3 regions of the Paraburkholderia sp. CNPSo 3076 genome follow, and region 1 is predicted to be linked to each of the others. Evidence: predicted binding sites of a transcription regulator. Region 1 holds the regulator's gene; each other region holds the start of a gene.

Evidence for each region. The regulator LexA, encoded in region 1, represses DNA repair genes until DNA is damaged. The targets are predictions, from matches to a motif close to ACTGTATNNNNATACAGT.
Region 2: a site for LexA is predicted at 2,097-2,114, ahead of dinB (DNA polymerase IV). Genes of this name have one in related genera too.
Region 3: a site for LexA is predicted at 3,972-3,989, ahead of dinB (DNA polymerase IV). Genes of this name have one in related genera too.

What each region holds. Positions count from the first base shown of each region.
Region 1 is NZ_JAPMAL010000009.1:81,217-89,063, forward strand. It holds gene cysT (sulfate ABC transporter permease subunit CysT) at 1-385, opposite strand, end outside; gene M3A49_RS12390 (sulfate ABC transporter substrate-binding protein) at 511-1,569, opposite strand; gene lexA (transcriptional repressor LexA) at 1,862-2,512, shown strand; gene M3A49_RS12400 (hypothetical protein) at 2,600-2,977, shown strand; gene M3A49_RS12405 (DUF2939 domain-containing protein) at 3,074-3,757, shown strand; gene M3A49_RS12410 (universal stress protein) at 3,819-4,289, opposite strand; gene nodI (nodulation factor ABC transporter ATP-binding protein NodI) at 4,610-5,524, shown strand; gene M3A49_RS12420 (ABC transporter permease) at 5,583-6,419, shown strand; gene M3A49_RS12425 (hypothetical protein) at 6,438-6,860, opposite strand; gene M3A49_RS12430 (permease) at 6,965-7,847, opposite strand, start outside.
Region 2 is NZ_JAPMAL010000002.1:229,979-237,825, forward strand. It holds gene M3A49_RS03350 (amidohydrolase family protein) at 1-801, opposite strand, end outside; gene dinB (DNA polymerase IV) at 915-2,087, opposite strand; gene M3A49_RS03360 (aspartate/glutamate racemase family protein) at 2,253-2,984, shown strand; tRNA gene M3A49_RS03365 (tRNA-Met) at 3,056-3,132, opposite strand; gene M3A49_RS03370 (PadR family transcriptional regulator) at 3,271-3,813, opposite strand; gene M3A49_RS03375 (NAD(P)H-dependent flavin oxidoreductase) at 4,001-5,002, shown strand; gene M3A49_RS03380 (2-hydroxychromene-2-carboxylate isomerase) at 5,067-5,687, opposite strand; gene M3A49_RS03385 (SDR family oxidoreductase) at 5,788-6,516, shown strand; gene xth (exodeoxyribonuclease III) at 6,600-7,385, shown strand; gene M3A49_RS03395 (prolyl oligopeptidase family serine peptidase) at 7,395-7,847, opposite strand, start outside.
Region 3 is NZ_JAPMAL010000001.1:54,850-62,696, forward strand. It holds gene M3A49_RS00265 (PLP-dependent aminotransferase family protein) at 104-1,435, opposite strand; gene M3A49_RS00270 (DJ-1/PfpI family protein) at 1,526-2,122, shown strand; gene M3A49_RS00275 (MarR family winged helix-turn-helix transcriptional regulator) at 2,223-2,657, shown strand; gene M3A49_RS00280 (enoyl-CoA hydratase-related protein) at 2,689-3,465, opposite strand; gene dinB (DNA polymerase IV) at 4,108-5,253, shown strand; gene scpB (methylmalonyl-CoA decarboxylase) at 5,324-6,127, opposite strand; gene M3A49_RS00295 (CaiB/BaiF CoA transferase family protein) at 6,132-7,391, opposite strand; gene M3A49_RS00300 (MFS transporter) at 7,431-7,847, opposite strand, start outside.

The DNA.
Region 1 (7,847 bases):
GGCCGATCCAGCCATTGCCCGCATACACGGCGGCGAGCGAAATGCCCGCCACGGAAGTCGGCAGCGCGAACGGCAGATCGACGAGCGCATCGATCACCCGTTTGAACGGGAACGTATAGCGCACCAGCACCCATGCGAGCAGGAAGCCGAATACGGCATTGATCAACGCCGCGCCGAGCGCGGCGGTGAACGTGAGCCGGTACGACGCGATCACGCGCGGCGACCACACTGCGCGCACGAACTGGTTCCAGTCGAGTGTCGCCGTCTTGAGAAAGGTGGCGGCGAGCGGAATGAGCACCACGAGGCTCAGGTAAGCCACGGTGATGCCAAGCGTCAAGCCGAATCCGGGCAGCGCACTAGGCTTGCGGAATCTAAACGTGGTCATGCTCATCATCCAGACATGGGTTGCGCGCTTCCTGTATTCAAAGCGGCGCCGAAAAGCGCGCCCGTAGGCGCGCTTCGTTGTTATCCGGTCACGTCGCTATGCGGACCGCTTGCTGCTTGACAGCTTTACTGCGGTTGATAGATCGAATCGAACACGCCGCCATCCGCGAAATGCGTCTTCTGCGCGTTGGGCCAGCCGCCGAAGGTGTCGTCGACCGTGTAGAGCTTGAGCTTCGGAAACTTCGCCGTGAGCGCCGCCGGGACCTTGTCCGAACGCGGACGGTAGAAGTTCTTCGCGGCGATCTCCTGACCCTCTTCGCTATAGAGGAACTGCAGGTAGGCCTCGGCCTCCTTGCGCGTGCCCTTCTTGTCGACCACCTTGTCCACCACCGTCACCGGCGGCTCAGCCAGAATGCTCACCGAAGGCACGACGATCTCGAACTTGTCCGGACCGAATTCCTTGAGCGAGAGAAATGCTTCGTTCTCCCATGCAATCAGCACATCGCCGATGCCGCGCTGCACGAAGCTCGTCGTGGCGCCTCGTGCGCCCGAGTCGAGCACGCCCGCGTTCTTGTAGAGCTTCGAGACGAAGTCCTTCGCCTTCTGCTCGTTGCCGCCCGGTTGGTGCAGCGCATACGCCCACGCCGCGAGATAGTTCCAGCGCGCGCCGCCCGAGGTCTTCGGATTCGGCGTGACGATCGAGACGCCCGGCTTGGTCAGATCATCCCAGTCCTTGATGTGCTTCGGGTTGCCCTTGCGTACGAGGAACACGATGGTCGACGTGTACGGCGACGCGTTGTCGGGCAGGCGCTTTTGCCAGTCCTTCGCGACGATGCCCTTGTTGGCGAGCGCGTCGATGTCCCATGCCAGCGCGAGCGTCACGACGTCGGCTTGCAGGCCGTCGAGCACCGAGCGCGCCTGTGCACCCGAGCCGCCATGCGACTGCTTGATGGTGAGCGTTTCGCCCGTCTTCGCCTTCCACTGCTTGATGAAGGCTTCGTTGATGTCCTGGTACAGTTCGCGCGTCGGATCGTAGGAGACATTGAGCAGCGATGTATCCGCGTGAGCAGCCACCGGCGCCATGGCCGCCATCGTCGCGACGCCGACGAGCGGCGCAACGCCGATCACCAGTTTTGCCGCCAGTGTTTTCAGCCAGCCCGCGCGCCCCGTATGTGTCGTGCCCATCTATCTGTTCTCCGTTCTCGTGTGTGCTCGTTTGCGCCCCTTGGTGAAGTGCAGCGAACGATGGAGGCCAGTCTAGCGATCTGCTTACATTATTAAAAATGATGTTTTTTCATTTTTTAATACGCAAAAGTGGTAAGGACAGAGGAAGTCGCTGCTGGAGCGCGGTTTCATCCGCGCAAACGCGGGAAAGCGGCCTGATGGCAACGCTCAGTCGACGAACTTCAAGTAACACTTGAAAAGTGGCGAGTACTGTATAAAAATACAGTTACCTGTTCAAACATACAGTGGCGCCATGACCAAACTCACCGCACGACAGCAGCAGGTTTTCGATCTGGTTCGCCGGGCCATCGAGCGCACGGGCTTCCCGCCCACGCGCGCCGAGATCGCGGCGGAACTCGGCTTCAGCTCGGCGAACTCCGCGGAGGAGCATCTGCGCGCGCTGGCGCGCAAGGGCGTGATCGAACTGGCTGCGGGCGCCTCGCGCGGCATCCGCCTCATGCCGGGGCCCGACGACCTGCCGCATCAGTTCACGCTTCCGCACGCGAGCATCATGCAGCTCTCGCTGCCGCTCGTTGGCCGTGTCGCAGCGGGCAGCCCGATCCTCGCGCAGGAGCACATCTCGCAGAACTACATGTGCGACCCGGCGCTCTTCTCGAGCCGCCCCGACTACCTCTTGAAGGTGCGCGGCCTTTCCATGCGCGACGCCGGCATCCTCGACGGCGACCTGCTCGCCGTGCAGAAGAAGGCCGAAGCGAAAGACGGCCAGATCATCGTGGCGCGTCTTGGCGACGACGTCACCGTGAAGCGCCTGAAGCGCCGTCCGAACGGGCTCGAGCTGATCGCCGAGAACCCCGATTACGACAATATTTTTGTCGAGGCCGGCAGCGCGGAATTCGCGCTCGAAGGCATCGCGGTTGGGCTGATCCGCCCCACCGAATTCTGAGCAATCCGTCTGCGCGCAGTTTGCACATTGTTTGCACATTGTTTGCACATTGTTTGCGCACCCTCTGCGCACTACCTGGAGAGAGTCATGGAACGTCTTGCCCGCTTGCTGCCCTTCCGCCAATTCGGCCGTCTTCGCCATCTCCGTGGTATCGCCTCGTGCGCGGTCCGCGAAGTCCGCGATTCGGCTACCGCACTGAGCGGCTCGCTCTTCGAAGACTCGCCAGAGATGGTGGCGGCCAGCACGGCCGACCTGCCGGTGCTGCCCTCGGCCCAGCCAGCGTTTGCGCGCGTGTCGCTCAACAGCACGCTCAACACCGAACAGCCCATGCGCCGCGCGCCCGTGCGCGTCTATCAGGGTCCGTCGCGGCTCATCCTCGTCGGCACGGTTGACGCGGTTTGCCGCGCGATCGACCGCTGCATCGCCGAGCAGCACAGCGACCTGCCGGCTGCACTCGCGAAGTAAGCCGCAACGCTGCTCAAATGTGAGAAGAGGTTACGGGCGGGATCGTTTGGCCTGGTTTGCGGTCAACACCGTGTCTAAACGATTTGCCCTATGCCGATGACGGAATCTCTCTCGACCCCGCGTAAGACCCAAGGCTGGAAAAAGCCGGTCGCGATCACGGTTGCGCTCGCCATGGTGGTTGCCGCGATCGGCTACGCCTATGCGTCGCCCTATATCGCGGTGAAACACATGAAAGCCGCCGCCGACGCGCGTGACGCCGTCGCGCTCAACGAGTACGTCGATTACCCTGCACTGCGCCTGAGCCTGAAACAGCAGGTTGGCGAGATGCTGCAGCGGCGCGTCGAGGGGCAGCACAGCAGCAATCCGCTGCTGATCCTCGGCGCCGTGATTGGCGCGGCATTGATTAGTCCGCTCGTGGATGCCTACGCCACACCGGAAGGCGTGGCCGCCCTGCTCGATGGCATGCCGCCGACGGGCAAGCCCGGCGACCGGCCGCACGCGCCGCCACCAGCAGAATCCGGCGCGCCATCCACGCAATCGGCAGAACCAGCTCAATCGGCACCCGCACCCGCCGCGCCACCTGCTCCGGCGGCATCCGGCAACCCCGCGCCCGAGGCTCGGCCGGTGACCACGGCCGGCTATCGCGGCCTCAATGAGTTCGCGCTCACGTGGGACCGCGGCAATACGGGCGAGCACTACGCCGCCATCCTGCAGCGTCACGGGCTCTTCTCGTGGAAGCTCTCGGCGGTCGAGCTAAACGAAGGAAACGTCTCGAACTGAGACAGTTCGGAAGTGACAGCGGAGCCAGGCCGGTTCTGCGCGAACCGGCCTGCTTGATCCCTTACGCGGCGGCTTGCTGCTTCTTTTCCTCAGCCGCCGACGAACACGCCACGAGAATGCTGCACGATACGCGGTCGAGCAGCGGCGTGTTGCCCGCGCCCATCCACCAGCGCGAGAGCCCCGTGCGGCAACGGTGGCCCACCACCACGAGGTCCGCATTCAGCTCGTTGGCCAGATTCGCGATTTCGTCGATCGGATGACCGAACGCGAAGTGCCCCTGGGCGCGCACGCCACGCTCGGTTAGCCAGTCCACGCCTTCCTGAAGAATCTCGCGCGCCGTTTCCTCGAAGCGGCCGCAGGCCACGTCGGTCAGCAGGCCGGCGCTCTGGGCGATCGTCGAACGCATGTCGACGACCGAGAGCAGGTGCGTCTCAGCCTGCAGATCGAGCGCAAGGTCGGCGCCGCAGCGCAGTGCCTTGCGGCCTTCGCGCGAGCCGTCGTAACAGAGCAGAATTTTTTTATAGCTCGCCATGATCGCTTCTCCCCGCCCGCGTGATTTGCAGGCTGTGCGATTCTCATGATGGTGCGCCGCAATTCCACACGCAAGGGCTGGAAAACGCCAGGTGTGCATCGAAAAACGCCAGATGCGCCCCGAACGGCGCACGCATCTTGTGCACTGGCGAATGCTTGCCGCGACATGCATTTGCCCGCGCATCGTCAAACCGCCTCGAAGCGAGGCCTGACCCGCCAGGCAGCAATGCACTAAAATGGGCCGCCTTGTTTCGTGCGATTTTCCGTTCGATGCTTCGATCGACTCGCGCGATGCCCGTTCGACTCACGTTCAACCGGTCCATGCCCGCACCCGCCATCGAATTCGAGCAGGTCATCAAACATTACGGAGACAGGGCGGTCGTCAACGGCCTGTCGTTCGACGTTCTTCCCGGCGAGTGCTTCGGACTGCTCGGTCCGAACGGCGCGGGAAAAACCACGACACTGCGCATGCTGCTCGGCATCGTTTCGCCCGATGCAGGGCGCATCAGCCTGTGCGGCGAGCCGGTGCCGGCGCGTGCGCGCCACGCCCGCCAGCGCGTGGGGGTGGTGCCGCAGTTCGACAATCTCGACCCCGACTTCACCGTGCGCGAGAATCTGCTCGTGTTCGGCCGCTACTTCGGCTTGTCCGCGCGTGAAACGCGCGATCTCGTCGCGCCGCTGCTCGAATTCGCGCGCCTCGAAAGCAAGGCCGACGCACGCGTGGGCGAACTCTCCGGCGGCATGCGCCGTCGTCTCACCCTCGCGCGCGCGCTCGTGAACGACCCCGACGTGCTCGTGATGGACGAGCCCACCACGGGCCTCGATCCGCAGGCGCGGCATCTGATCTGGGAGCGGCTACGCTCGCTGCTCGCGCGCGGCAAGACGATTCTGCTCACCACGCATTTCATGGAGGAGGCCGAACGGCTTTGCAATCGCGTCTGCGTGATCGAGGAAGGCCGCAAGATCGCCGAGGGCGCGCCCAAGGCGCTGATCGAATCGGAAATCGGCTGCGATGTGATCGAGGTGTACGGACCGGACCCGGTCGCGTTGCGCGACGAACTCGCGGCCGATGCGAAGCGCACGGAGATCAGCGGCGAGACGCTGTTCTGCTATGTGGACGACCCCGCGCCCGTTCATGCGAAGCTGCGCCATCGTTCCGATTTGCGCTACCTGCACCGGCCCGCGAATCTCGAAGACGTGTTCCTGCGGCTCACGGGCCGCGAGATGCAGGATTGACGGCGGCAAGATTAACGGCGGCAAGATCGACGGCGGCGGACGAATCGCCAAGGACACCATGCAGACACGCACCAACAACCCGACGCCCTCGCGCCCCAAGCATGCGAGCGTGCGCGAGCCGCGCGCTGCGCTGCCTTCGAACGCCACGCACTGGATGGCCGTGTGGCGACGCAACTATCTGGTCTGGCGCAAGCTCGCCCTCGCGTCGATGTTCGGCAATCTCGCCGATCCGATGATTTATCTGTTCGGTCTCGGCTTCGGGCTCGGGCTGATGGTGGGGCACGTCGACGGCGTCTCGTACATCGCGTTTCTCGCGGCGGGCACGGTGTCGTCTTCGGTGATGATGTCGGCGAGCTTCGAGTCGATGTACTCGGGCTTCTCGCGCATGCACGTGCAGCGCACGTGGGAAGCGATCATGCACACGCCGCTCACGCTCGGCGACGTCGTGCTCGGCGAAGTGATGTGGGCCGCGAGCAAGTCGATGCTCTCGGGCTTGGCGATCATGGTGGTGGCGGGCCTGCTCGGCTACGCGAGCTTTCCTTCCATGCTGCTCGCGCTGCCCGTGATCGCGCTCGCGGGCCTCGCGTTCGCGAGCTGCGCCATGATCGTCACCGCGCTCGCGCCGTCCTACGACTTCTTCATGTTTTATCAGACGCTCGTGCTCACGCCGATGCTGCTGCTCTCCGGCGTGTTCTTTCCGATTGCGCAACTGCCCGCGGCCGCGCAACACATCACGTTGATGCTGCCGCTCGCGCATGCCGTTGCGCTGATCCGCCCCGCCATGCTCGACCGGCCTGTCGAGCAGGCAGGCCTGCACCTGCTGGTGCTCGCGATCTACGTGGTGGTGCCGTTCGCGATCGCTTCCGTGCTGTTCCGCCGGCGCATGATGCGCTGAAAGCGCACCGCGCGGCGTTCAGTCCTCGTCATCGCCCCAGGGAATATCGACGTCCGAAATGAACGCGACCGTCGCGAACGGGCCGCCTTCCTGGCGGCCGACCTTGCCGTCGGCGCGATGCCATTCCACGCGGAACATCGTCGATTGGGTCTGGGCGAGCAAACGCACCGTGCGGACCTCTTCGGGATCCGACTCCTCCACCGGGCCATCGAGCGAAACCAGCAGCGACTGCGGCCAGAGACCGTCGGCCGGGTCGTAAATGCGATCGCCGTCGGGAATCGAGGTATCCGCCTCGACGCCGATGGTGGCCGAAGCCTCGACGATCATCTTGCCGAGCGCGCGCAGCACCGCCGTGGCGCGGGCCGAATTGGCCTGGCGAATGGCGAGATCGCCGCGCGTGAGCGCCTGCTCGAGTTTCGGATTGGTTTTTTGCTTTGCCATGCTGGTTTTCGGGCCGCGGCCCGCTCCGTGGCGGACGGCGAACCGCCCGCGTATTACAAGAATGCCAACGCTGAGCGCATGGCGCCTGCCTCGTCCCGGCGTCCCTAGAAGCCGAGGGCCACCGCCGCTAGCCCGGCGGCGATGCCGAAGAACACCACCGTCGTGCCCACGACGGCAAGCATGCGCGGCCGGAACGAGCCCGCCAGCATCGCGAACGACGGCACGCTCACGGGCGGCAGCGTCATCAGCAGCGCGCCCGCGGGCCCCACGCCCATGCCGAGCGCGAGCATCGCCTGGATGATGGGGACCTCGCCGGCCGTGGGAATCACGAACAGCATGCCGACCACGGCGAACGTGACGATCCAGCCAAGGCTGCTCGTGACTTCCGGGCCGATGTGCGGGAACAGCCACGCTCGCGCGGCGCCGAGCAACAGCACCAGCACGATGTATTCCGGCACCAGCCGCACGGCCATGCGCGCGAAGATACGCGCCCAGCGCACGAAGACGTTGCCGCCTTCGGCCTGCTGCTGGGCGAGTTGCGCGAGGCGGTCGTCGGCGGCACGCGATTCCTCGGGTGTAACGAGCCGGTTGCAGACCCAGCCGAGGCCGAACACCATCAGCAGGCCCAGCGTGAGACGCAGCGCACTCCACTGCCAGCCGAGCACGAAGCCCATGAACACGAGCGTGGCGGGATTGAGCACCGAGTTGCCGAGCCAGAACGCGATCGCGCCGCCGGCCGACGCATTGCGCGCCCGCAGGCCCACGACCACGGGCGCGGCGCAGCAGGTGCACATCATGCCGGGCACCGCGAGCAGGCCGCCCGCCGCCACGCTGCCAAAGCCGCGCCGGCCGAGCACGCGCGCGACCCATTGCACGGGCAGGAGCGCCTGCACGCCGGAGCCGAGCAGCAGGCCGAGCACCATGGCCTGCCAGATCGCCCGGCCGTAGGCGAAGGCGTAATCGAGCGCAGCGGAGAACGAGGGGTCG
Region 2 (7,847 bases), on a different contig from region 1:
CGACTCGCGCATGAGCGGTATCAGCTTGCTCACGTAGTAGTTGTCCATCGAATGCATCGACGTGAGATGCGACCCGGCCACGCGCCCATGCAGGCCCAGCCGATGCGTTTGCGCCGCGAGCGTTTCGATGTGGCGCGAGAGCGGGTCGTCGGATTCGTCGCAATGCATGTCCACGCGCAGGCCCTTGTCGGCGGCGAACTCGCAGAGCAGGCGCACCGATTCGGCGCCCTCCACCATCGTGCGCTCGAAGTGGGGAATGCCGCCCACCACGTCTACGCCCATCGCGATCGCGCGCTTGAGATTGTCGAATGCACCGGGGCTGCGCAATACGCCATCCTGCGGAAACGCCACAAGCTGGAGATCGAGATATGGCGCGACACGGCGCTTCACTTCGAGCAGCGCTTCGACCGCGAGCAGCCGTGCGTCGCACACATCGACATGAGAGCGGATCGCGAGGAGCCCGCGCGCGACGGCCCAGTCGCAGTACTGCAGCGCGCGTTCGACGAGCGCCTCCTGCGTGAGATGCGGTTTGAGCTCGCCCCACAGCGCGATGCCCTCCAGCAGCGTGCCCGAGGCATTCACGCGCGGCAGGCCATACGAGAGCGTGGCGTCCATGTGGAAATGCGCATCGACGAACGGCGCGCTCACGAGCGCACCCGCGGCATCGATCTCCTCGCGCGCCGCCGTCGTGAGATGCGGCTCCACGGCCGTAATGCGCTCGCCCTCGATGCCGATATCCACCGTGGGATACCCGGCGGGATGCGCATGCGCGAGCACCGCGCGGCGAATGATCAGGTCCATCTGCGGCTCCTTGTTCTGGCGTGGCGGCGTGGCGCTTTCATTTCCGCTCGCGTCGATTCTATCGGCGCCAGACTCGCGCCGCCAGCCGCGTGGCCCGCATCCACGCGAAGGCGTCACACGAGCGCGCTCGGGCCATCGTCTTCCGCGGGATCGTCGTCGAAGAGCGCGAACTGCCCGCGCAACGCCGGGTTGTCCTCTTCGAGCCGCACGCCCACGCCGAGCAGACGCACCGCCAGCTTGCGCCGCGCGAGTCCTTTTTCGAGCATCAGCAGGAGGGTGCGCACATCGGTGGCATCGGCCACCCACTCGACCGTCGTACGCTGCAAGTTGGCGAAGCGGATCTTCACGAAGAGCTTGCGCACCGCGTGCGCGCAACCCGCGCGTTCGATGCGCGCGTCGAGCAGCACCGCAAGACGCTTGAGCTCCTCGCTGCACGCTTCGAGCGTAAGCAGATCGTTCACGTAGGTCGTCTCGACGCTCACCGACTTGCGCTCCTGATTGGCGCGCACGGGCCGGTCGTCCATACCGCGCGCGAGTTCGTAGAGCCGCTTGCCGAACACGCCGAAATGCCGGTGCAGATCGAACAGCGACCACGTGCGCAGTTGCGCGCAGGTGGTGAGCCCGAGGTTTTCGAGCTTCGCCGCCGTGACCTTGCCGACGCCGTGGATCTTGCGCACGGGCAGCGCAGCGACGAAGGCATCGACTTCAGGCGGACGCGCGACGAAGAGGCCATCGGGCTTGTTCCAGTCCGATGCGATCCTTGCGATGAACTTGTTCGGCGCCACGCCGGCCGATACCGTCACGCCCACGGTTTCGCGCACGCGCGCGCGAATTTCCTCGGCGATCAGCGTGGCGCTGCCCTTGCAGCGCGGGGCGCGCGTGACGTCGAGATAGGCTTCGTCGAGCGAGAGCGGTTCGACGTCGGCGGTGTAGTCGCGGTAGATCGCCATGATCTCGCGCGAGGCGGTGCGGTACTTCTCCATCGCCGTGGGCAGGATCAGCAGTTCGGGACACTTGCGCATGGCGAGCGCCGACGACATCGCCGAATGAATACCGAAGCGCCGCGCCTCGTAGTTGCAGGTGGCGATCACGCCGCGCTGGTCGGGCCGTCCGCCCACCGCGAGCGGACGGCCGCGCAATGAGGGGTCGTCGCGCATTTCGACCGACGCATAGAAGCAGTCGCAGTCGCAATGGATGATCTTGCGAGCGGCGGCGGCTAGCGCGGCGGCGGAGCGTCCCGAGTCGGGCGCGGCCGGCGGCGCGAGGTTGGAAGAAGGCGCGTTCACGGTCCCGATACTGTACAAAAACACAGTATTATTTTCAAGACAAGTGCCCGTGCCCTTTATCGGCTCCCGTACCGTTTCGGATCGGCCAGACCGTCTCTGGACTGCTGGCTGCGCGGGCCTATACTCGTGCGGATTGAACAGGCCACGAGAGTAAGGAACGAATCGATGAAAACGATCGGCGTGATTGGAGGGATGAGCTGGGAATCGTCGGCCGAGTATTACCGGCTGCTGAACCGCCACGCGAAGGCGCGCCTGGGCGGCCATCACAACGCGCGCAGCCTGATGGTGACCGTGGACTTCGCGCAGGTCGAAGCGCTCCAGCGCGCGGGCGACTGGGACGCGCTAGGCGTGCAGATGGCCGAGGCCGCGCAACAGCTCGAACGCGGCGGCGCCGATATCGTGCTGCTTGCGACAAACACGATGCACCGCGTGCGCTCGGCGATCGAGGCGACGATCTCGATCCCCTTCCTGCATATCGCGGACCCGACCGGCCAGGCGCTGCGCGCCGCGGGATTCACGCGAGCGGGCCTGCTCGGCACGCGCTACACGATGGAACAAGACTTCTACATGGGGCGATTGCGCGAGGCGCATGGCATCGAAGCGATCGTGCCGAACGAACACGATCGCGCGGACGTGCACCGGATCATCTACGACGAGCTGTGTCACGGCAACGTGGATGGGCAGTCGCGGCGCGTGTATCAGCGCGTGATCGAAGACCTCGCGGCACGCGGCGCGCAGGCGGTCATTCTCGGCTGCACGGAAATCACGCTGCTAATCGGACAGAAGGATTCGGCACTGCCGATGTTCGACACCACCGCGTTGCACGCGCAGGCCGCCGTGGATTGGGCGATTGGGAGCGAGGCAGGCGCCTCGCGAGGGCGCTCGTTGCAGCTTTGAGCTGCAGAAAACAAAAAACCCGCTCAGAGCGGGTTCATTGATTGGCACGAGGCCTTGCTGCTTAAGACGTTTGGTTGCGGGGGTAGGATTTGAACCTACGACCTTCGGGTTATGAGCCCGACGAGCTGCCAGACTGCTCCACCCCGCGTCCGTCAGAGAAAAGAATTATAGGGTGCCGGGATCACTCCGTCAAGGGTCTTTTTCACACGATCGAAACATCGCGCGTTCGGACACCGTCGGGCAGGCAATCGCGACACGAGAATTACTTCGGACAACCTGGCAAATTTCACCACGCCTGCGTGGGTTCCACCAGCGCCCGCACTTCTTCCGCCCAGGCAAGCCACATCTCTTGCGTATGGATGCCCGCCTTAAGGATCGCGTACTGCAACTGCTGCCCGCGCGTGAGCGAAGCCGCGCCGAAATCGCGCTGCTCGATCTCCCGATAGGTCGCGAGCCGCGCGCGATTTTCTTCGATGAGCCGCGCGAGTTCCTCAGCGAGGCCGAGCGGCCCGATCACAGCATCGGCGCGCAACTTGAGCAGAAACACGTTGCGCGAGTCGAGGTCGAGCGCCGTCTCGCGCACCCAGCGCACCACTTCATCGCGCCCCACAGGCAACACGCAATACACCTTCTTGCGCGACGCGGCGGCCGTCTCGTCCTCGATGACCGACACCCACCCCGCCTCGACCATGCGGCCCAACTCGCGATAGATCTGCTGATGCGTGGCGTGCCAGAAGTAGCCGATCGCGCGATCGAAGCGGCGCGCGAGGTCGTAGCCCGACGAAGGCTTTTCCAGCAAGGCGATGAGGATGGCATGCGGCGTCGACATGCGGCGATTCTAAACCACGCCCCGCCCCATGCCGGATCTGTTACGGACCGAATTTTTCCACTATGCAACTGGTTGCATAGTTTCGACGGCTTTGCTATGTTTGAGCCTGCCAGCCGGCGCGCACGCCGGCGCATCGAACCACGCGACGGCAGCCGCACCCGGCGGCCGCCCCAGTCAAGGAGATAGGATGTCCCTGCCCGCCGTGCTGCGCCGCGGCCTGTCGATTCCGGTCGTCGGCTCGCCCCTTTTCATCATCTCGAATCCCGATCTCGTGATCGCCCAGTGCAAGGCGGGTGTCGTCGGCTCCTTCCCCGCGCTCAATGCGCGCCCTGAACACGTGCTCGGTGAATGGCTCGACCGCATCACCACTGAACTCGCCGAGTACAACGCGAAGCATCCGGACGCCCCGGCGGCGCCCTTCGCCGTCAACCAGATCGTGCACAAGTCGAACGACCGCCTCGAGCACGACCTTGGCGTGTGCGCCCAATACAAGGTGCCGATCGTCATCACGTCGCTCGGCGCGCGCGAAGAGGTCAACCACGCGATCCACGCGTGGGGCGGCATCGTGCTGCACGACGTCATCAACAACACGTTCGCGAAGAAGGCCATCGAGAAAGGCGCGGACGGCCTGATCGCCGTGGCCGCCGGTGCGGGCGGCCATGCGGGCACGCTCTCGCCGTTCGCCCTCATCCACGAGATTCGCGAATGGTTCGACGGCCCTCTGCTGCTGTCGGGCGCGATCGGCAACGGCAACGCGATTCTCGCGGCGCAGGCGGCGGGCGCCGATCTCGCCTATATCGGCTCGGCGTTCATCGCCACGCATGAAGCGAATGCCATCGACGCGTACAAGCAAATGATCGTCGAGTGCGGCGCGGGCGATATCGTGTACTCGAATCTCTTCACGGGCGTGCACGGCAACTATCTGCGCCAGAGCATTGTGGCGAGCGGTCTCGATCCGGAGGCGCTGCCGCAGTCGGATCCGTCGGCGATGAATTTCGGCTCGACGCGCGTGAAGCCGTGGAAGGACATCTGGGGCTCGGGCCAGGGCATTGGCGCGGTGAAGAGCATCGTGCCGGCAGCTGAACTCATCGCGCGTTTGAAGCGCGAATACGAGGCGGCGCGCGTGCGTCTGGGCGTGGTCGCTGCGCCGCAAGCCGAGGAACAAACGGTGGAACAAGCCGCGCTTTGATGCGCGGCGTGAGGCGGGAGCGATCATGGCCCGTCCGCCTCGCCTCGTGATGAACCGCCGCGTTTTATGCGCGCGACTTCACGCGCGCGATTTCCTCTTCGACATCGCGCAGCTGATCCTTGCCGAAGTACATTTCCTCGCCGACGAAGAACGTCGGCGAACCGAACGCGCCGCGCTCGAACGCCGACTGCGTGTTCGCGAGCAGCGCGGCTTTCACATCGGCGTCCTGAATCGCCGTTTCGAACGCCGAGGCGTCGAGGCCGTCCGCCTCGAGCGCCGCGCGGATCACGGCGGGGTCGTCCATCTTGAGGCCCTCTTCCCACATGTGCGCGAACATGCGGTCCACGTACCGCTCGAACGTGCCGAAGCGCCGCGCCGCAATTGCGCCGCGCATGATCTGCAACGTGTTCACGGGGAAGTGCGGATTGTGCCGATAGGCCGCCAGCCCATGCCGCCCGATGAAGCGCCGCATCTCCAGCATCATGAACTTGCGCTTGTTCTCGATGTCCGCGAACGCCTCGGCCGGCGAGCGATTGCCGCTCAGCTTGAAAAGGCCGCCAAGCAGGATCGGCACATACTCGAAACGCACCTGCTGGCGCGCTTCGATGCCGCCGATCACCTTGTGGCACAGGTAAGCGTTAGGACTACCGAAGTCGAACAGAAACTGCACCTTGATGTCAGCCATCGTGTCTCCCTTATGTGAATACGCGCGCCTTTGCCCGGGCGCGCGGACGTCCTAAGATACCTGAAACCGGGCCGCTGTAATCGACAGTGAGACAAGCACCATGACGCAAAAGAAAGCCGTACTGGTAATCGGCGCAGGCGACGCCACCGGAGGCGCCATCGCGCGCCGCTTCGCACGCGAGGGCTACATTGCATGCGTGACGCGCCGCAATGCCGACAAACTCGCGCCGCTCGTCGCGCAGATCGAAGCCGAGGGCGGCGAAGCGCACGCCTTCGGCTCGGACGCGCGCAAGGAAGAGGACATGATCGCGCTGTTCGCGGACATCGAGACGCGCATCGCACCCGTCGAGGTGGCGATCTTCAATATCGGCGCGAACGTGCGCTTCGGCATTACAGAAACCACGGCGCGCGTCTATCACAAGGTCTGGGAAATGGCCTGTTTCGCCGGGTTCCTGATGGGTCGCGAAGCCGCAAAAGTCATGCTGCCGCGCGAGCGCGGTTCGATCTTCTTCACGGGCGCCACCGCGAGCCTGCGCGGGCGCGAGGGCTTCGCGGCGTTCGCGGGCGCGAAGCACGCGCTGCGCGCCCTCGCCCAGTCGATGGCGCGCGAACTCGGGCCGCAGGGCATTCACGTCGGGCAGATCATTGTCGATGGCGCGATCGACACCGAGTTCATCCGCGAGAATTTTCCCGAGCGCTACAAGCTCAAGGAACGCGACGGCATCCTGAACCCCGAGCACATCGCCGACGCCTACTGGACACTGCACCAGCAGCCGCGCGATGCCTGGACGCACGAACTCGATCTGCGGCCGTGGCTGGAGCAATGGTGAGGCAACTGTTGCCCGCTTTGCGAAGCAGGCGATAATGGCGCCGAAGTGCACCGAATGCACACCGTCACCCTATCGAGCCTCACATGAAAATCGCCACGTGGAACGTCAACTCCCTCAAGGTCCGTCTGCAGCACGTCATCGACTGGCTCAACGAGAGCAAGACCGACGTGCTCTGCCTCCAGGAGCTCAAGCTCACCGACGACAAGTTCCCGCGCGCCGATCTCGAGGCACACGGCTATCGCAGCTGGTTCGCGGGCCAGAAGACCTATAACGGCGTGGGCATCCTCGTGCGCGAAGGCCTCTTCGTCGACGAAGCCACGGTCGTGCGCAACATTCCGGGCTTCGAAGATCCGCAGCAGCGCGTGATCGCCACGACCATCGGTGACGTGCGCGTGGTGAGCGCGTACTTCCCGAACGGCCAGGCGCCCGGCACCGAAAAGTTCGCGTACAAGCTGCAATGGCTCGACGCCATGCACGACTGGCTCGCGCAGGAAATGCAGCGCTACCCGAAGCTCGCGCTGCTCGGCGACTACAACATCGCGCCCGAAGACCGCGACGTGCACGATCCGAAGGCCTGGGAAGGCCAGAACCTCGTCTCGCCCGAGGAGCGCGCGCAGTTTCGCCGCCTGATCGAACTGGGTTTCGTCGATGCGTTCCGCCAGTTCGAGCAGCCCGAAAAACTCTTCACGTGGTGGGACTATCGCATGTTCGCGTTTCGCCGCAACGCGGGCTTGCGCATCGACCATATCCTGCTCGCGCCCGCGCTTGCCGGGCACCTCACCGCGTGCGAAGTGGACAAGGTCCCACGCAAGTGGGAACAGCCGTCCGATCACACACCGGTGATCGCCACGCTCGATATTGCGGGCTGAACGCGCGCCCTACCAGTTCCCCGCGAGCGTGGTCCACAGAAAGCGATAAACGAGCGCGTCATACTCCGCGCGCTCGAGCGAATCGCTGCCGGGGCCGTGACCGCCTTCGGTGTTCTCCAGATACCAGACATTCGCGTGCCCCTGCTGCTCCATGCGCGCAACCATCTTGCGCGCGTGCGAGGGATGCACGCGGTCATCGCTCGTCGAAGTCGTGAACAGCGACGGCGGATACACGACACCTGGCTTCACATGGTGGTAAGGCGAATAGGCAGCTAGCGCGCGTGATTCTTCGGCATCCTCAGGATCGCCATATTCGTCGATCCATGACGCACCCGCATGCAGCAGCGGGTAGCGCTGCATGTCGAGCAGCGGCACCTCGCACACCACGGCGCCGAACAGCTCGGGGCGCTGCACCATGCACGCGCCCACGAGCAGCCCGCCGTTGCTGCCGCCCTTGATGCC
Region 3 (7,847 bases), on a different contig from region 1:
AGGAATACCGATAGGATCTCGCGCGATACTTCATGTTTTACCTGACCGATAGCATCAGGTTCTCATATCCCTCGATGCTCATCAGAGCCATCGCGCGCTCCGTTCAATACGTATGTTCAGCAACCACACGGGCCACCGTCTCCAGCGACCGCTCGAGCGTGGCCAGATCGACGGAACCGATTGCAAGGCGAATAGCGTGAGGCACGTGAGGCGAAGTCGAAAACGGCAGCGCGGTCGTCACGAAAATCCGTTCGCGCATCAACGCCATCGCGATCGCGTCGGCGCGGACCTCGGGTTCGAGTGGCATCCAGATGAAGTACGACGCTGGGTGCCCTATTCTCTTGAGCGGACCCAGAACCTCGGCGGCGAGGCGCTGACGTATCGCGGCATCGCGCCGCTTCTCGTCTTCGAGCCTCGCCGCCGTGCCGTCTTCCATCCAGCCGCAGGCGATGGCCGTCATGGTCGCCGGCGTGTTCCACGTCGTCGCCCGGATCGCCCGCTCGAGCCTCGGCACCCAATCGCGCGGTGCGTGGATGAAACCGATGCGCAGTCCCGTCGCAACACTCTTCGACAAGCTCGACACATAGACCGTCGTCTCCGGCGCGAGCGATGCCAACGGCGGCGGCGTATCGTCTGCCAGGAACGCATAGGCGGCGTCCTCGATCAGAATCAGCCCATGTCGTCGTGCGATGGCGGCGAGCTCGCGGCGCCGCGTCGCGCCCATCACCCAGCCGAGCGGATTATGAAGGGTCGGCATGGTGTAGACGGCGCGCACTTTTCGTCGCTTGCACAGGGCCGTCAATGCGTCCAGATCCGGGCCGCGTCCGGCGGCGGGGATCGGTGCGAGTTCCAGTCGGCAGGCCTCGGCGGCCAGCTTGAACCCCGGGTAGGTCAGCGCGTCCACCGCCACCACGTCGCCGGGTTCGAATAACGCCATCGCCGTCGTCGTCAGTCCATGCTGCGCGCCGCTCACGAACAGCGTGGTTTCGGCGCTGGCTTCCAGGCCCCGGCGGGCCAGGTGTCGCGCCGCCGTCGCCCTTTCGTGTTCGCGCCCGCCCTGGGGCTGGTAGCGGAGCAGCGACTCCAGGTCGCCGGCCGCCGCGAGCTGGCGCAGTGCTGCCCTGAGCAGGTCGGTCTGATCGGGCGACGACGGATAGTTGAAGCTCAGGTCCACGGCGTCCGCGCTCCACGCATGCAGATCGACGCCTTGTCCGCGGGGCAGCGGCTCCTTGACGAACGTGCCGCGGCCGGTTTCGCCGCTGACGAGCCCCATCGCCTGCAGCTCCGCATAGACACGCGTTGCCGTGACCAGTGCCAGGCCCTCGCGCGCAGCCAGTTCGCGGTGCGTGGGCAGACGCGTGCCGGGACGCAGACGGCCCGCACGGATTTCGACGGCGAGCCGATCGACCAGCGGTTTGTAGCGGGGTTCCGGCATGGCCCAATGTATCCATGACAATAATTTGATTGTATTGATTGTCGGCCCTACCATGGCTCGACACAACCTCTTCCACCGTATGAGGGCGCCATGCACATCGCCATCCTGACCTTCGAAGGCTTCAACGAACTCGACTCGCTGATCGCATTCAACCTCCTCAACCGGGTCCGGCAACCCGACTGGCGGGTTTCGATTGCCAGCCCGGCGTCCACTGTGCGTTCAATGAATGGCCTCGTGCTGGAGGCGCAAGTGTCGCTGAACGACGCATGCGAAGCCGACGCGGTGTTGGTCGGCAGTGGAGTCCGCACGCGCGACGTCGCCGCCGATCCCGCGCTGATGTCGCAACTCAGGCTCGACCCAACGCGCCAGCTGCTTGGTGCGCAGTGCTCCGGCACGCTGATACTTGCGAAGCTGGGCCTGCTGCAGGACGTTTCCGCATGCACGGACCTGACCACCACGCCGTGGGTCGAAGAGGCGGGTGTACCCGTGCTCAATCAGCCGTTCGTGGCCAGTGGGAATGTCGCGACGGCGGGCGGGTGTCTCGCATCGCACTATCTCGCGGCCTGGGTGATCGCGCGCCTCGCCGGCATCGAGGCTGCGCGCAGCGTGATTCACCATGCAGCGCCAGTGGGAGAGAAGGAAACCTACGTGACGCGCGCGATCGGGAACATTTTGCCATTCCTTTAACCGGAAGCCGCTGAACTTATACACGCCCCTTCGAATGTGCCGATCAGCGCATGATATAATTCGCACGCGAACTAAATCGCACATTTTTATCTGCGCGGAAATGAAACATCGCCTCGTCTATCTATTGAATGTCGGACAGCGCCGGCTGCAACGGTGGTCGCAAACACGCGCAGCCGGCGGCGGCGTCACGGCAGCCCAGGCGGGGCTGCTGTTTTTTTTGGGCGATCGCAACGGCGCACTCATGAGCGAAGCCGCTGCTGCGCTGGATTTGGGCGCACCAGGCATGAGCGGTCTCGCTGACCGGACAGAAAAGGCGGGGTTAATCGAACGTCGGGCTGACGAGACCGATGGCCGGGTGTCGCGTCTGTGGTTGACGGAGGCAGGACGTACTGCGCGCCAAAAATCGAAGCTTCGCATGAAAGACCTGAACGCCAGATTGACCGAAGGATTTACGGAAGCGGAAATCGACGTCGTGGCGCGGTGGCTGACCAGCCTGCAGACCAGGTTTCCGCTCGCCGAAGACGGCGACGCGTAACCTCGACCGTGGCCGGTCAGCAAGGCACTGGCTAGTGCTGGGCAACCCTCGAGAAGTCCGGCTTGCGTTTCTCGGCAAAGGCCGCGAATGCCTCCCTCGCCTCGGCGCTCGTCAGCCGCTCCTGAAACTTCGCGCTCTCGCTGTCCATTTGCGCAACCAGCGTTTCGGCTTCGCGCATCAGCTTTTTCATGGCGCTCAGAGAACCGGCCGGCTTGGCGGCGATTCTTTCGGCCATCCTGCGTGCATCGTCGCGTAGTTGATCCTTTGCGCAGACCTTGTTGGCAAGGCCCCACGCGACAGCGGTTTGCGCGTCGAGCGGCTCGCCCAGCGCAAACATTTCGAAGGCCCGCACGTGGCCGACGCGCAGCGGAAGCAGGTAGCTGGACGCCGCCTCGGGGACGAGCGCGAGATTGACGAACGGGGTGATCAGTTCCGCGTCTGGCGCGAGCAGGACGTAGTCGCAGTGCAGTAGAAGCGTGGTGCCGATACCGACCGCCTTGCCCTGGACCGCAGCGATGATGGGCACAGTCGACTTCGCGAGGGCGTGCAAAAAGCGATGCACATGTCGCTCACTGGGCCCCTTACCCGACGCAATGGCTGCGAACTCGCCCACATCGTTGCCCGCGGTAAACATGTCTCCGTCCCCTTGCATCAGCAATACGCGGACATGGCTGTCGCGCTCTGCGTTCTCGATGATGTCTGCCAGCGTGCCATACATCTCGTTCGTCAGTGCATTCTTCTTGTCCGGTCGGGCAAGCGTAATCGTCAGAATGCCGTCGGCTTGATCGACGTGAATTTCCGCGCTCATGGTGCTCTCCTGAAATTTAGTTTGCATGCGAAGTATATGGGTAGTTCGCATGCAAAGTAAACCTGAGGGTCGATGCCATGCAATTCGGGGCCTGCTCGCGAACCCTCGCCCCTGATGACGTCTGAAGCCTGAATTTGGTAGCGGACCGGAATTCGACCAGGTACTCCATTCGCGACGTCGCGCCACTCCTCGCGCGCACGCATGCTCCGTAGCATGGAGGCATGACGAAACAGGCAAGCAACCGGAGGACTGAACATGCTTATTCTCACGGCCGTTATCGTGATCGCCGCCGTGGCGATCTGGAGCGTCTACCGGCGTTATCACCCGCGCCAGGACTGACATGATGAGAGGCTGTTTTAAGGCCTCGTCGCAGCAGCCCGCCACGCCGGCGGGCTTTTTTTTTGGATTCCGCAGTCAGAGCGGCGCCGTCCGCGGAAAAGACGTTTGCGAACACTTCCGCACTCAAAAAAATATCTCCGAATCAGATTCAGCATCCTGACAAAGTTACTGTATAAATGTACAGTTCCAGGAATATCCGTAAAACGCAATGTGTCGTTGTCCCGCTGCTCCTCCCGGAATACTGCTGACGAGTAGCGTGTCGGTCGCGCGGAGTCATCGAACGCTATTTTTGAGTACCAAGGCATGCCAGATGATCGGCGCATAGCCCACATCGACATGGACGCATTCTTTGCGTCGTGTGAACTTTCGCAGTATCCCGAACTACGAGGCGAACCCATGGTGGTCGCCGGTCGTCGCTCGGATGCGCCACGAACGAAGCCGGACGGCACACGCGAGTTCTCTCGGCTACGCGACTATGTGGGCAGAGGCGTCCTCACGACCGCGACCTACGAGGCTCGCGCGCTCGGCGTTCATTCCGGAATGCCCGCCATGAAGGCCGCCCGGTTAGCGCCGGATGCAATTCTCCTTCCAGTGAATTTTGACCTCTACCGAACGTACTCGCGACTGTTCAAGGATGCCGTCCGGTCAATCAGTTCGAGCATGGAAGACGTTGGCATCGACGAGGTCTACGCAGATGTTTCACTCACGGATGGCGATTCAGAGGTCATCGCGCGCAAGTTGAAGTCCGCCGTCTTCGAAGCCACCAATCTCACATGCTCTGTCGGCATCGCGCCAAACAAGCTGCTTGCGAAGCTGTGCTCCGATATGCAGAAGCCGGACGGCATCACAATCGTGACGCTAGAGGACGTGCAATCGAGGATTTGGCCAATGGCCGCGAACAAGATCAACGGCGTCGGCCCCAAGGCGGCCGCCAAGCTTGCGTCTTTTGGCATAACGACCATCGGTGAGATCGCTGCGCGCGACGAGCGCTGGCTCGTCGAGCACTTTGGACGAAGCTACGGGGCGTGGCTTCGCAGAGTCTCAAATGGACTGGATGACAGGCCGGTGGTGACATATAGCGAGCCCGTCTCGATGAGTCGCGAGACCACATTCGAGCGCGATCTACACGCGGTACGGCACCGACAGGAACTGGGCGCAGCGTTTACCCGCCTATGCGAACAGGTGGCGCTCGACCTCCAGCGAAAAGGCTATTTGGCCAGGAAGATCGGCATCAAGCTGCGCTTCAACGACTTCAAGACAGTCACGCGTGACGTCACGCTTCCTGAGCCTATTGATGACGCGAAAGCGTTGCGGCGCGCGGCGACTGAGTGCCTGAAAAGAGTCGAACTTGTTAAATCCATCCGGCTGCTGGGAGTCAAGGCCGGCAACCTCCAACACGCCGGAGAAGCTTCCAGTAACGAGTCGCCTCAATTCACGCTGGATTTTTAGTCCGTGAGCCATTGACCGCGCTCGCGCTCCTTGTCGCAGCGTTTGGACGCCAGGCGCATTCCCGAGAGACTTATCGACCGCGAAACTCCGGTGAACGTCGCTGCGCGAATGCCTCCAGCCCTTCCCTCATGTCGTCGCCGGCGCACGCCGCCCTGCGAAGCTCCGCGATTCTCTCCATCGCATCGACAGGCACCGGCACGACATCTTCGAGAATTCGCAATTGCTCCTTGACCGCAGCAATTGCCAACGGCGCTTTGGTCGCAATCTCCGTGGCCATATGCAGGGCAACCGCCTCGACGTCGGCTGGCTGAACCACGCGGTTGAGCACGCCGTGGCGCTCGGCTTCCTCGGCTTCGAGCGGTCGTGCGCAGAAGAACATCTCCTTCAGGATATGGATCGGCAGGTTGTTGATGAACCGGAGCAAACCGCTCGTGCTGTACGGCAGACCGATGTTCGCCGGCGTCATGGCAAAGCGCACCGTCGTGTCGGCGACGACAAGGTCGCAGCTCATCACGAGGTCGACTGCCCCGCCCCATACGGAACCCGACACCATTGCCATGACCACGCCCGGATACGCGCGCACCTGCCGTAGCACGCGCTCCAGTGGCTTACCCCAGGCAATCGGGTCGTGGTCGGCCTCGAGTTCACCGAGGTCGTGACCCGCGCTCCAGACCTTCTCGCCCACGCCGCTCGTCAAGAGCACTACGGGCACGCCCTTCGATGCCAGGTCTGTCAGTTGATCCTCGAGTGCGCCCAGCAATTCCGCATTCAAGGCATGGTGTCTGGAAGCGTTGCGAAAGACCACCTTTCCAATGCGCCCTTCAATGATTTCAGTGGTGACCTTCACGCATTCTTCCGGCGCAATCGCACTCATTTCGTTACTCCACATGTTGCGTCAGACCGCGCTGTGACTCTTGCGCCGGCACGCGGGGAATTTGATAAAGCACACCCGCGGAGAGTAGCTCATAGAGTTCCGATTCGCTAAAGCCAGTCTCGCGCAAGACTTCTACCGAGTGCTCACCCAGCGCAGGCGGCGCATGGCGTGTCGCTTCGCGAGCAGCCGGCTCGCCCTCCTTCGATGCATTGAACAAGGGCGTGGGGACCTGGCGCACTTCTCCGAGGATTCGATGTTGCACCGCTTCAACCAGACCACAGTGCTGGACCTGTGCATCGGCGAACACCTCCTCGAGCGTGTTGATGGGTCCGGCGGGCAATCCGGCATCGACAAATAACGCCGTCCACTCGCGTTTTCCCCTCGTCTTCAGTCGGCGCTCGATGATTTCCTTCAACTCGCCACGATTGGCCACGCGCGCTTCGTTGGTCGCAAAACGCGGATCGCCCGGCAATTGCGGGAGGTCGAGAAGTTGACACAACCGACGCCACATCTCCGTCGTGATCGGAGCGATATTGAGCGGGCCGTCCGCGGTCTCGAACACCCCGTACGGGGCGATGACCGAGTGCGCATTGCCCGTGCGCGCCGGAACGTCGCCGAGGCTCAGATAGCGTTGCGCATGCACGCTCAGCAGCCCGACCAGACTGGCGAGCAACGAGGTGCTGACATGCTGGCCCTGCCCCGTCCGCTCGCGTTCGAAGAGCGCGGAAATCACCGCAATGGTCAGCCAAAGGCCGGAACTCAGGTCGCCGATGGCCGTGCCCGTACGTGTCGGCTCGCCTTCCGGGAATCCAGTGAGACTCATGAGACCCGAATAGCCTTGCGCAATCTGGTCAAAACCCGGCCAATCCTTGAGCGGGCCGGAGTCGCCAAATCCGCTGATGCTCGCCATGACGAGGCCCGGATTACGCTCATGCAACACGTCGTACCCCAAGCCCATTTTCTCCATGGTGCCTGGCTTGAAGTTCTCGAGCACAACGTCGGCCTTTTCGATCAGGCGTTTTACTGCGTCCAGTCCACGCGGATCGCGCATGTCGATGCACAGTGCTCGCTTGTTCCGGTTGCACGACAAGTAGTACGTACTAATGCCGCGATCGAACGGTCCCCAGGCGCGGCTCATGTCGCCGTCAGGACCGGATTCAACCTTGATGACGTCAGCACCGAGGTCGGCCAGCACCATTGCGCAAAACGGGCCCGAGAGCGCGCGCGTCAAATCGACGACCCTGATTTTCTCCAACGCTTTCATACGATGTCTCCAGTTGCTACTTTTATGTTCCAGCCAAGATTACTCCGGAAGGCGCGCGTGGCGCGTCTCGGTAGCAAAAGGCAGGATGAGAATGCCTAAACCGAAGGCCGCCGCCGTCCAGGCGACCGGCGTGCCCAGCGAGCCCTGCCAGTTAATCGCGGCGGCGAGGACGAAATTGACCCCTGCGCCAATGAATCGGCCTACCGAAGCATTGAACGCGAATGCCGTCGCGCGGATGCGCGTTGGGTACTGTTCCGGCAGCCACAGCGAGAAAATCGCGAAGTTTCCGCCGAAGAATCCCAGCAAAGCAAGAGACGCCATGAATAGACGCAGCCCGTCTGGCAGATAGAATGCCCATCCGAACGCCAGCACGATAGCGCCCGCCATCCCCACGAAATACAGACCGAGAGCCGTTCTGCGCCCCACTTTTTCCGCGAGATACGGCGCGACCAGACA